Regions from separate parts of the Streptomyces sp. NPDC001480 genome, predicted to be linked through region 2. Evidence: riboswitches for the same ligand, from Rfam matches in the RefSeq annotation. Region 2 holds a riboswitch; each other region holds the start of a gene.
What was found. Region 2 has a riboswitch for cobalamin ahead of ACFY01_RS21930 (HoxN/HupN/NixA family nickel/cobalt transporter). Riboswitches for the same ligand answer to the same signal wherever they lie in the genome.
Positions count from the first base shown of each region.

Region 1 (3,287 bases), on a different contig from region 2:
CCGTGGTAGCCGCGCGCGCTCAGCTCGCCCACCGGCTTGCCCAGCAGCACCACTTGGCTGCTCTGCTCCCCACCGGGCTTGAGCAGCACGGGGTTCATCAGCGCGGTCGGCTCGACGCGGCAGGCCTGCGCCTGCATGGCCTGCGCCCGCCCGATCTCCGCGCCCTGGCGCGTCACGAACGAGTTGAGGGACATGTTCTGTGCCTTGAACGGCGCGACCTTGACGCCCTGCCGCACCAGCCAGCGGCAGATCCCGGCCGTGACGACGCTCTTGCCCGCGTCGGAGGTGGTGCCGGCGACGAGGAGACCCCCGCTCATTTCCCACGTCCCTTCACAACGGCGCGCGCGGCGACGCCGACGCCGAGCGCGAGCAGGCCGACGCGCTTGGAGAGCCGTACGGCCCGTTCGATGTCGGGGACGGTGACGGTGCGTCCCCCCTGGTTCAGCACCGGGCGGTGTTCAACCCGCCCGCCGTACGACAGCGTCCCGCCCAGCCGCACGCCGAGCGCGCCCGCGAACGAGGCCTCCACGGGCCCGGCGTTCGGGCTCGGATGCCGGTCCGCGTCGGCCCGCCAGGCCCGTACGGCACCACGGCGGTCGTCCCCGGCCGCGGCGGCCAGTACGGCGGTCAACCGCGCCCCCGGCCAGCCCACGAGGTCGTCGAGCCGGGCCGAGGCCCACCCGTACCGCCGGTACCGGGGCGACTTGTGCCCGACCATGGCGTCGAGGGTGTTGACGGCCCGGAAGCCGAGCAGCCCGGGCACCCCGCCCACGGCTCCCCACACCAGGGCGCCCACCACCGCGTCGGAGGTGTTCTCGGCCACGGACTCCACGACGGCCCGGGCGATCCCGTCGGCGTCCAGCGCCTGCGGGTCCCTGCCGCACAGGTGCGGCAGCCGCGCCCGGGCAGCCTCGACGTCCCCTGCCTGGAGGGCACGCCCGATGCCACGGGCCTCGCGTGCGAGGGAGGTTCCGCCCACGACGGCCCAGGTGGCGGCGGCGGTCAGCGCGACGGACGCGGCACGGGAGGGGCGTACGGCCGCGGCGGCGACGGCACCCAGGCCGACGGCACCGCCCACGCACACCGCGGTGTGCAGGGCGCCCCAGCCCCGGTGGTCCCGCCACAGCACCCGCTCCACGGCACCGGCGGCCCGCCCGAACGCGGCCACCGGATGCCCGCGCCGCGGATCACCGAGCAGCTGGTCACCGAGGAGGCCGGCGGCGGCGCCGTACGCGAAGACGCGATCGGCACGCATCGGCTCAGCCGGCCGTGGGCGCGGGCAGCGGTCTGGTGCTGTACCTCGAACGGCAGGCGAGCATGGCGATATGTCCTCACTCAGGGTGTCCGCGCCCTGGTTCGACGAGACCGGCGGTGGGAGTTCCTGGCTCCCGGGGCTACCTACCCCGGTGACAGTGGCGGGACCGCGCCGGATTCACACCGGCTTCCTCCCTTGCCGCCGTACATGGCCCCGGAAGTCCACCACGGCCCCGGAAGGGCCGTCAACTTGCCGTTGACCTGCACGGGGAGAGTGTGCTGAGGCCCACATCGAAGCCCGGGTGGTGGTGGGGCGGCATGCGAAAGGCTCCTTCCCGAAGACTTCGAAGTCTTCGGGAAGGAGCCTGTTCGAGGCCTCGGTCAGGCCTTGTGCATGATCAGGTAGATCCCGTAGGCCACCGCCGCCGCGCATGCCGCGAAGCACACGTACGCGCCGGCGACGGCCGCGGCCGCCGAGTCGCCCTGCGCGACGGCGCGTTCGCGTCGTGCCAGACCCTGGACGCCCAGGGTGAAGAGGGCCACCAGGCCGACGGTGACCGCGAGGCTGACGCCGAAGACGGAGCCGAGGGCTGCCCAGTCGATCTTCATAACAGAGCTGCTTTCTTGGTGTCCGGGTGCCCGGGATCAGACGGCGGCGGCCGGCGGGGTCGCCGGGTCGGCGGCGACGGGTGCCGCCGGGGACGGGATCGTGGCCGACAGGTCCTCGGCCACCACACCCACCGGGGGCGGGGTGACGACGGCGATCGCGGTGGTGACCACGCCGGCCGGCTCCTCGGTCTCGTTGACGTTGGTCGCGTCGACCACCTCGCGGCGGGAGAGCTTCCAGATCGCGGCGCTGGAGGCCACCAGGAAGACCGCCACCAGCGCGGTGCCCCAGTCGCCGAGGTCCGTGACCGTCTCGGCGAGCGCGCCGACCAGCGCGGCGGCCGGGAGGGTCAGCGCCCAGGCGACGAACATCCGGGTCGCCGTGGACCAGCGGACCACTCCGCCCTTGCGGCCCAGGCCCGCGCCCATCACGGAGCCGGAGACGACGTGGGTGGTGGAGAGGGAGAAGCCGAGGTGGGAGGAGGCGAGGATGGCGGTGGCGGCGCTCGTCTGGGCCGCGAAGCCCTGCTGCGGCTCCAGTTCGGTCAGGCCCTTGCCCATGGTGCGGATGATGCGCCAGCCGCCGATGTAGGTGCCGAGCGCGATGGCCATGCCCGCGGAGAGGATCACCCAGGTGGGAGGGTTGGAGCCGGGGGCGATGGAGCCGCCGGCGATCAGCGCGAGCGTGATGATGCCCATCGTCTTCTGCGCGTCGTTGGTGCCGTGGGCGAGGGAGACCAGACCGGCCGAGGCGATCTGGCCGGCGCGGTAACCCTTGCGGGTGGCCTCGCCCTCGGCGTTCTTGCCGATGCCGTAGGAGAACCGAGTGGCGAGCATCGCCGCCAGCCCTGCGACGACCGGCGCGGCGACCGCCGGGAGCAGCACCTTGGTGACGAGGACGTCACCGTGGACGGCACCGAAGCCCGCGGAGGCGACGGTGGCGCCGATCAGGCCGCCCATGAGGGCGTGCGAGGAACTGGAGGGCAGCCCCACCAGCCAGGTGAGCAGGTTCCAGAGGATCGCGCCGACCAGGGCGGCGAAGATGACCTCGGGACGTATGCCGTTCTCGTCGACGAGCCCCTTGGAGATCGTGTTGGCGACCTCCACGGAGAGGAAGGCACCCACAAGGTTGAGCACGGCGGACATGGCCACCGCGACCTTGGGCTTGAGCGCGCCGGTCGAGATGGTGGTGGCCATCGCGTTGGCGGTGTCGTGGAAACCGTTCGTGAAATCGAACGCGAGCGCGGTCACGACCACGATCGCGAGGATCAGCGAGAAGCTTTCCATTTACCCAGGCATTCTTTCGAGCGTCATTGGCTGGTGGAACGTAAGCAATCTGGGTGAACGGAAGATGAACTGGGGCGGTAATCGTGGTGCCGGATCCGGAGGTGAGTGTTCCGCTCCCGTCCGGTGGTGCCGAACGCCCC
Region 1 covers NZ_JBIAVX010000003.1:60,469-63,755, reverse strand. The annotation lists gene ACFY01_RS07570 (cobyric acid synthase) at 1-317, opposite strand, end outside; gene ACFY01_RS07565 (cobalamin biosynthesis protein) at 314-1,255, opposite strand; cobalamin riboswitch at 1,356-1,496, opposite strand; gene ACFY01_RS07560 (hypothetical protein) at 1,636-1,863, opposite strand; gene ACFY01_RS07555 (anion permease) at 1,900-3,147, opposite strand.
Region 1: another riboswitch for cobalamin. It lies ahead of ACFY01_RS07565 (cobalamin biosynthesis protein); the one in region 2 lies ahead of ACFY01_RS21930 (HoxN/HupN/NixA family nickel/cobalt transporter).

Region 2 (3,287 bases):
GCCGGTGACGCCTCGACCTGCACCGCCTCGCTGGCCTCCTACCTCGCCCACGGTGCCTCCTTCAACACCTCCGGCGAGCAGGTCTTCGTCGACTTCGACTCGGTGACCGTCAAGCCGGGCCAGACCGACTCCCTCGACATCGCGGTGCCCGACGCGGGCTGCTTCGCGCAGCTCGACCTGTACCGGGGCGCGGTGAAGTTCGACGGCAAGCTCCACGCCAAGGACGGCTTCGAGCACGGCGACCTGCCCAAGGGCCCGGACCACCCGGTGATCAAGGACAAGCTGATCGCGGCCTGGAACGGCGGCACGAAGGAGTGCACCTCCACCGAGTCCGCCACGCCGACCCCCACCACGCCGGCCTCCGCCCCGGCCCAGCCGACGGCCCCGACCCCGAGCGCCTCGGAGTCGAAGTCCACCGCCACCCCGACCCCGTCCGCCTCTGAGTCGACCTCGACCCCGACCCCGGCCCCGACCCCCGACGGTGGCGGCGGCGACCTCGCCGAGACCGGTGGCGGCAGCGGCTCCGGCATCATCGCCGGAGGCGCGGCGGTGCTCCTCGCCGGCGGCGCCGCCATCGTCGTAGCAACCCGCCGCAAGCGAACCGCACGCGGCTGACCCCGCCCCGGGAGGGCCGGGTCCGGTCAGCCTCCGTCGGCCGCGCAGTGCCCGAGCAGGTCCTGGACCTCCGTGTCCACCACCCGGTACCTGACCACGCGGCCCTCCTTCTCCCCCTCCACGACCCCCGCGGCCCGCAGCAGCCTGAGCGCCTGCGACACCGCGGGGTCGTTCATTCCCGTCGCGATCGCCAGGTCGGACACGGCGAGCGGGCCGGTGCGGTGCAGGGCGAGCAGCAGCGCGAGGCGCTTGGCGTCGGCGAGCAGGGCGAAGCGGTCGGCCCAGGCGCGCACATGGCCGGGTTCGCCGATCGCGGCGATGGCGTCGCACACCCGGTGACCGTCGATGGTGCGACGGTCCGCGCGGTCGGCAGGCACGAGATGCATACCGCCATGTTCGCAGGCACCGTTCTGTGATCTTCGATACCTGCGCAGGTGCGCAGCTATGCAGACGACCGCCCGCGCACCTACGGTGGGCGGGCCGTGGTGTTCGGGAAGTCGATGCGATGTCGACGCGGCCCTCGCCACTGTGATCGGGGAGTTCCCGTCCCGTCCGGCACCCGCCGGGCCACTGGTCGTACGACCGGGAAGGCAGGGACGGCGGACGCATGACCCGTAAGCCAGGAGACCGGCCACGGCAGCTCACGAAGTGATCCACGAGGTGCTGGAGCGTGAACCGGATGACCCTGCCGGAAAATTCCTTCAAGTGGCGGCGCGAGGACACGGTCAGGACGGCGGGGCTGCTGACGGTGATCGTCGCCCTGCACGTCGTCGCCTTCGGGATCCTCTTCCTGCTCGTGGTCCCCGAGCACTACAAGGTCGGCTCCAAGGCCTTCGGTATCGGCCTCGGCGTCACCGCCTACACCCTGGGCATGCGGCACGCGTTCGACGCCGACCACATCGCCGCGATCGACAACACCACCCGCAAGCTGATGGCCGACGGCAAGCGGCCGGTGTCGGTGGGCTTCTGGTTCGCGCTCGGGCACTCCAGCGTGGTCGTCGTCCTCGCGGCGCTGATCGCGGGCGGCACCCAGCTCGCCGGCAAGGTGATGAACGAGGGCTCGCGCACCCACCAGGTCCTCGGCTTCATGGGTACGACGATCTCCGGCACGTTCCTCTACCTCATCGCCGCCCTCAACCTGGTCGCCCTGACAGGCATCCTGCGCGTGTTCAGGGCGATGCGGGCAGGCACGTACGACGAGGCGGAACTCGAGGCCCACCTCGACTCCCGCGGTTTCATGAACCGCGTCCTCGGCCGCCTGACGAAGTCCGTCTCCCGCCCCGGCCAGATGTTCCCCCTGGGCTTCCTCTTCGGCCTCGGCTTCGACACCGCCACCGAGGTCACGCTGATGGTGATGGCCGGCTCGGGCGCGGCGGCCGGCCTGCCCTGGTACGCGATCCTCTGCCTGCCCCTGCTGTTCGCGGCCGGGATGAGCCTGTTCGACACCCTCGACGGCACGTTCATGAACTTCGCCTACCAGTGGGCGTTCTCGAACCCGGTGCGCAAGGTCTTCTACAACCTCACCATCACCGGGCTGTCCATCGCCGTCGCCTTCTTCATCGGCACCATCGAGCTGGTCGGCGTCCTGCACGACAAGCTCGACCTCCGCGACGGTCTGACCGGCTGGATCGCGGGCCTCGACCTGGACAACGTCGGCTACACCATCGTCGTCCTGTTCGTAGTGGTGTGGGCGGCGGCCCTGACCTACTGGAAGGTGGCCAGGGTGGAGGAACGCTGGACGGCACCGGCACCGGCACCGGCACCGGCCGGCACCGACCAGGTGTGCTGACCGGACAGGCCCTCCAGGGTCCGTCGCCGGTCACACGTACGCGGCCAGCCCCTCGGACAGCAGCGTGAAGGCGTGTTCGGCGTCGGCGACCGCCTCCGGGTAACGGTCGTCGGCGGACCGGCCGCCGGCCACCGCCTGGAAGTTGTCCATGGACAGCAGCCGCTGCGCACCCACCATCTGACCGGCCGCCAGGCGCGCGGTCAGCGCGGGGACCTCGGCGGTGTCCCGCAGCGCCTCCGCGAGCGCGCGTTCCGCGCCCTCGTCGAAGCGGACCATCCTCGTGCGCAGCGCCGGGGTCCGAAGGATCATCCGGGTCAGCGCCAGGATCTGCGGCACGTCGTTGAGGCCGGTGATCGGGTCGCGGTCGCGCAGGCCCGCCATGAAGTGGTCGCGGAGGGCCGACAGCGGCCCGACGGCCGGCGGCCGGGCGCGCACCACGCGGGCGGCCTCGGTCTCGTGGTCGGCGAGGCGGTGGATGACGAGCTCCTCCTTGGTGGGGAAGTAGGCGAACACCGTCCGCTTCGACACCTCGGCGGCCTCCGCCACCTGCGCCACCGACACCTGGTCGAACCCGTGCTCGAGGAAGAGCGCGATGGCCGCGTCGGAGATAGCGGCATGGGTCCGAGCGCGTTTGCGTTCACGCAGCCCTGTCATGCCGCCACCGTACCAAAAATCTGCACCCGGATTTTTCTCGCACCAAGATGTTTCTTGCACTCGAATATTTCTTGCACTGGGTATAGCTTTGCACTCGGTCGAGTCCAAGGAGGAGCGATGACCGACGTGATCGTGGCGGGCGCCGGACCCACCGGGCTGACGCTGGCCTGCGAACTGGCGCTGGCGGGCGTGCAGACGCTGGTGGTCGAACGCCTGCCGCAGCGGGTCG
Region 2 covers NZ_JBIAVX010000008.1:329,583-332,869, forward strand. The annotation lists gene ACFY01_RS21920 (LAETG motif-containing sortase-dependent surface protein) at 1-615, shown strand, start outside; gene ACFY01_RS21925 (ArsR/SmtB family transcription factor) at 642-1,001, opposite strand; cobalamin riboswitch at 1,082-1,266, shown strand; gene ACFY01_RS21930 (HoxN/HupN/NixA family nickel/cobalt transporter) at 1,295-2,404, shown strand; gene ACFY01_RS21935 (TetR family transcriptional regulator) at 2,435-3,058, opposite strand; gene ACFY01_RS21940 (FAD-dependent oxidoreductase) at 3,176-3,287, shown strand, end outside.

Region 3 (3,287 bases), on a different contig from region 2:
CCGCGGGTGGCGCGGGGTCGCCCGACCGAGAGGAAGGGCCGAACAATTTCCTTATTATCGAGCCGTGCCGTCAGCATCGAGTCCGACGACGCGGCCCTGGTGCGGCAGGCGGACGGGACGGGCGGCACCCACGGCGGCACCCGCGGCGGCGGCCATGTGCCGGGCCTGGACGGGCTGCGCGGTCTGGCGGCACTGTATGTGGTTCTCTTCCACTGCTGGCTGCTCGCCTTTCCCGGCTTTCCGAAAAACTCGGGGCCGCCCTGGCTGGGCTGGCTGATGTACGGACGCCTCGCCGTTGTCTTCTTCCTCGTACTGTCCGGATTTTCGCTGGCCATCTCCCCGGCGCGCGGTGGTTGGCGGCAGGGCGGGGTCCTCCGGTTCTTACGGCGCCGAGCCTGGCGAATCCTTCCGCCGTACTGGGCCGCACTCGCGTTGAGCGTGGTGATCGGTTACTTCGTGGTGCCCGCGTCGCATCATGGGCCGCCGAACATCAGAACGGTTCTCGTGTACGGCCTCGTCGCCCAGGATGTCCTCACGGCTCGCACGCCGAACGGTGCGTTCTGGTCGATCGCCGTGGAGGCGCAGCTCTACCTCGTCTTCCCGCTGCTGCTCCTTGTCCGGAGACGGCTGGGGGCGGTACTCCTGGTCGGGGGTGTGACGCTGCTGGTCGTCCTGCGCGGGCTGTTGGCCGACAACGCGTTGCCGGACGAAGGTGACAACTGGCTGACCCCGAATCTCGCGCCCGTGTTCGTCGCCGGTCTGGTCGGCGCGGGAATCATCGTCGCGGGAGAGAAGGTCCGACGCATGCCCTGGCACTGGCTCGCCGCTCTGGCCGCCGTGCCGGTGATACTGCTCATCGCCGTCCAAGGATCGGCCTGGACGACAAAGCACTACTTCTGGATGGATCTCGCCGTCGCACCGGCCATGACGATGTTTCTGGCGGCGATCGCCACCGGGCGGCCGGCATGCGTGATGCGACTGCTGGCCATGCGGTCCATGCGTAGCCTCGGTGACTTCTCGTACAGCCTTTACCTCATTCATCTGCCGATCGTCATGGTCGTCGTCCGGAAGATCGCCCCGCAGTACGTGTCGGCCGGACTGCCCACGTTCTGTTTCACGTTGGTCCTGGGGCTGCCCGCTTCGGTGCTGTCGGCTCGGCTGTTCGCGCGGCTCTTCGAGCTTCCCTTCAAACGAAACCGGTCCTGGAAGTCCATGCTCTCGCCGGCACGTTCACGCTGACCCACCGGGCCCCATGCGGTCTTGGCCGTGTCCGCGTCACTGCGGTACGGTCTGTCCGATATTGACGACGGCGAGACGGAAGCCGGTGGGAATCCGGCACGGTCGCGCCACTGTGTGCCAGACGCCCTCCGGGGCGTCCGGCGAGTCAGACCCGTGGCCGTCGTCCTGTGCACCACCGAGATGGGACGCGAACTCCCAGAGGAGGCACTGCCATGGCGCAGTCCGTCGCCCAGCCGACAGCCACCACTCCCGCCATCCCCGCCAAGCTGCCGCTGAAGGCGATAGCCCCCTGGGCGGTCTTCTTCGGCATCCTGATGCTGGTCCTGCTGTACTTCGTCGGCGCCGAGCAGGGCGCCACCTCCGTGCTCAACGGCACGGACGTCCACGAGTGGGTGCACGACGCCCGCCACCTGCTCGGCTTCCCCTGCCACTGACGCGAGGGACGCCGCACGCCCATGAATTCCGCAACGGTAAGAAATCTCCTCGTGCGGGGCATGCTCGCCGGCCTGGCCGCCGGCGTGCTCGCCCTGGTCGTCGCCTACCTCCTCGGTGAGCCGAATGTCGACAAGGCGATCAGTTTCGAGGACGCCCACTCCCACGAACACGAGATGGAGGTCGTCTCCCGCTCCCTCCAGTCCACCGCCGGCCTCGCCACCGGCGTCCTGGTCTACGGGGTCGCCTTCGGCGGCATCGCCGCGCTCGCGTACTGCTTCGCGCTGGGCCGGATCGGCCGCTTCAGCCCACGGGCGACGGCTCTGCTGCTGTCCGGCTGCGCCCTGCTCGCCGTGTACGTCGTCCCGTTCCTGAAGTACCCGGCCAACCCGCCGTCCGTCGGTGAGCCCGACACCATCGGCAAGCGGACCACCCTGTACTTCCTGATGATGCTGCTCAGCATCCTTCTCGCGATCGGAGCCACCCTCCTGGGCAAACGCCTGGCGCCCGCTCTGGGCACCTGGTGGGCGACGGTGGCCGCGGTGGCCGCGTTCGTCGTCGTGATCGGACTGGCGTACGCGTTCCTGCCGGTCGTCAACGAGGTGCCGAAGGACTTCCCGGCCACCCTGCTGTGGCGGTTCCGCCTGTCGGCCCTGGCCGTCCAGACCGTCCTGTGGGGCGGATTCGGCCTGCTCTTCGGCGAGTTGGCCGAGCGGCAGCTCAATCCCGAACCCGCGGCGGCCCGGTCCGGGCGGACGGCTCCCACCCCGAACTGAACGCTTCCGGGACACGGGAGGGAGGGTCTCAGCGCGCCGAGACGGTGGCCGACGCGGCCAGCGGCTGCCCGAGCCGCAGATTCCACCGTCCGGCCCGCCCACTGAGCTCCGTGGCCGTCAGCGGCGGTACGTCCAGCCGCCAGAAGGCGGACGCGGGCAGGCCCAGTACGTGAACGGCCGCGGCCCGTACGACTTCCGGCTCGACCACGGCGAGCGTACGGCCGTCCGTGTCCTGCGCGGTGTCCAGCCAGTGCCCGACCCGCTCGCACACGTCCCGCACCGACTCCCCGCCGTGTCCTGCCCAGCCGGGATCGGCGAGCCAGTGGCCCACTGCCTCCGGCTCGGCCGCCGCCACCTCGTCAAGGGTGCGGCCTCGCCAGCGGCCCACGTCCAGACCGCGCAACTCCGGCGTCTCCACGACGTCCAGGCCGAGCGCCGCCGCCGTCTCCCGGCAGCGCGCACCCGGGGACGTGGCCACCCGGGCCGGCGAGGGCAACGACCCGGCCGCCGAGCGGGCGCGGGCCGCCCCGGCGTCGTCCACCGAATCGCCGTCGTAGAAGCGGGCCTGGCGCAGCGACGGGCTCGTCGCGGCCGAGACGAAGGTGACGCGGCTGGTCACGTGGCTGCTCCTCCTGCGGTCGGCATGGGACGCGGATCGCCTGCCTCGGTCGCGAACATAACAGGCAGGTGTTCTACCGCGCGCCGGCGGCGTGACGAGGAGGCCGCCGACGATGGTGCGGACGGGGGTTCAGGTCGCGCAGGACGTCGGCGGGGCAGTGGGCGGGGCCCTGGTCCCAGACGGTGAGGTCGGCGAAGCGACCGGGGGTGAGGGTGCCGCGC
Region 3 covers NZ_JBIAVX010000012.1:337,825-341,111, forward strand. The annotation lists gene ACFY01_RS29920 (acyltransferase family protein) at 100-1,239, shown strand; cobalamin riboswitch at 1,271-1,415, shown strand; gene ACFY01_RS29925 (CbtB-domain containing protein) at 1,452-1,673, shown strand; gene ACFY01_RS29930 (CbtA family protein) at 1,695-2,447, shown strand; gene ACFY01_RS29935 (histidine phosphatase family protein) at 2,476-3,066, opposite strand; gene ACFY01_RS29940 (amidohydrolase family protein) at 3,140-3,287, opposite strand, start outside.
Region 3: another riboswitch for cobalamin. It lies ahead of ACFY01_RS29925 (CbtB-domain containing protein); the one in region 2 lies ahead of ACFY01_RS21930 (HoxN/HupN/NixA family nickel/cobalt transporter).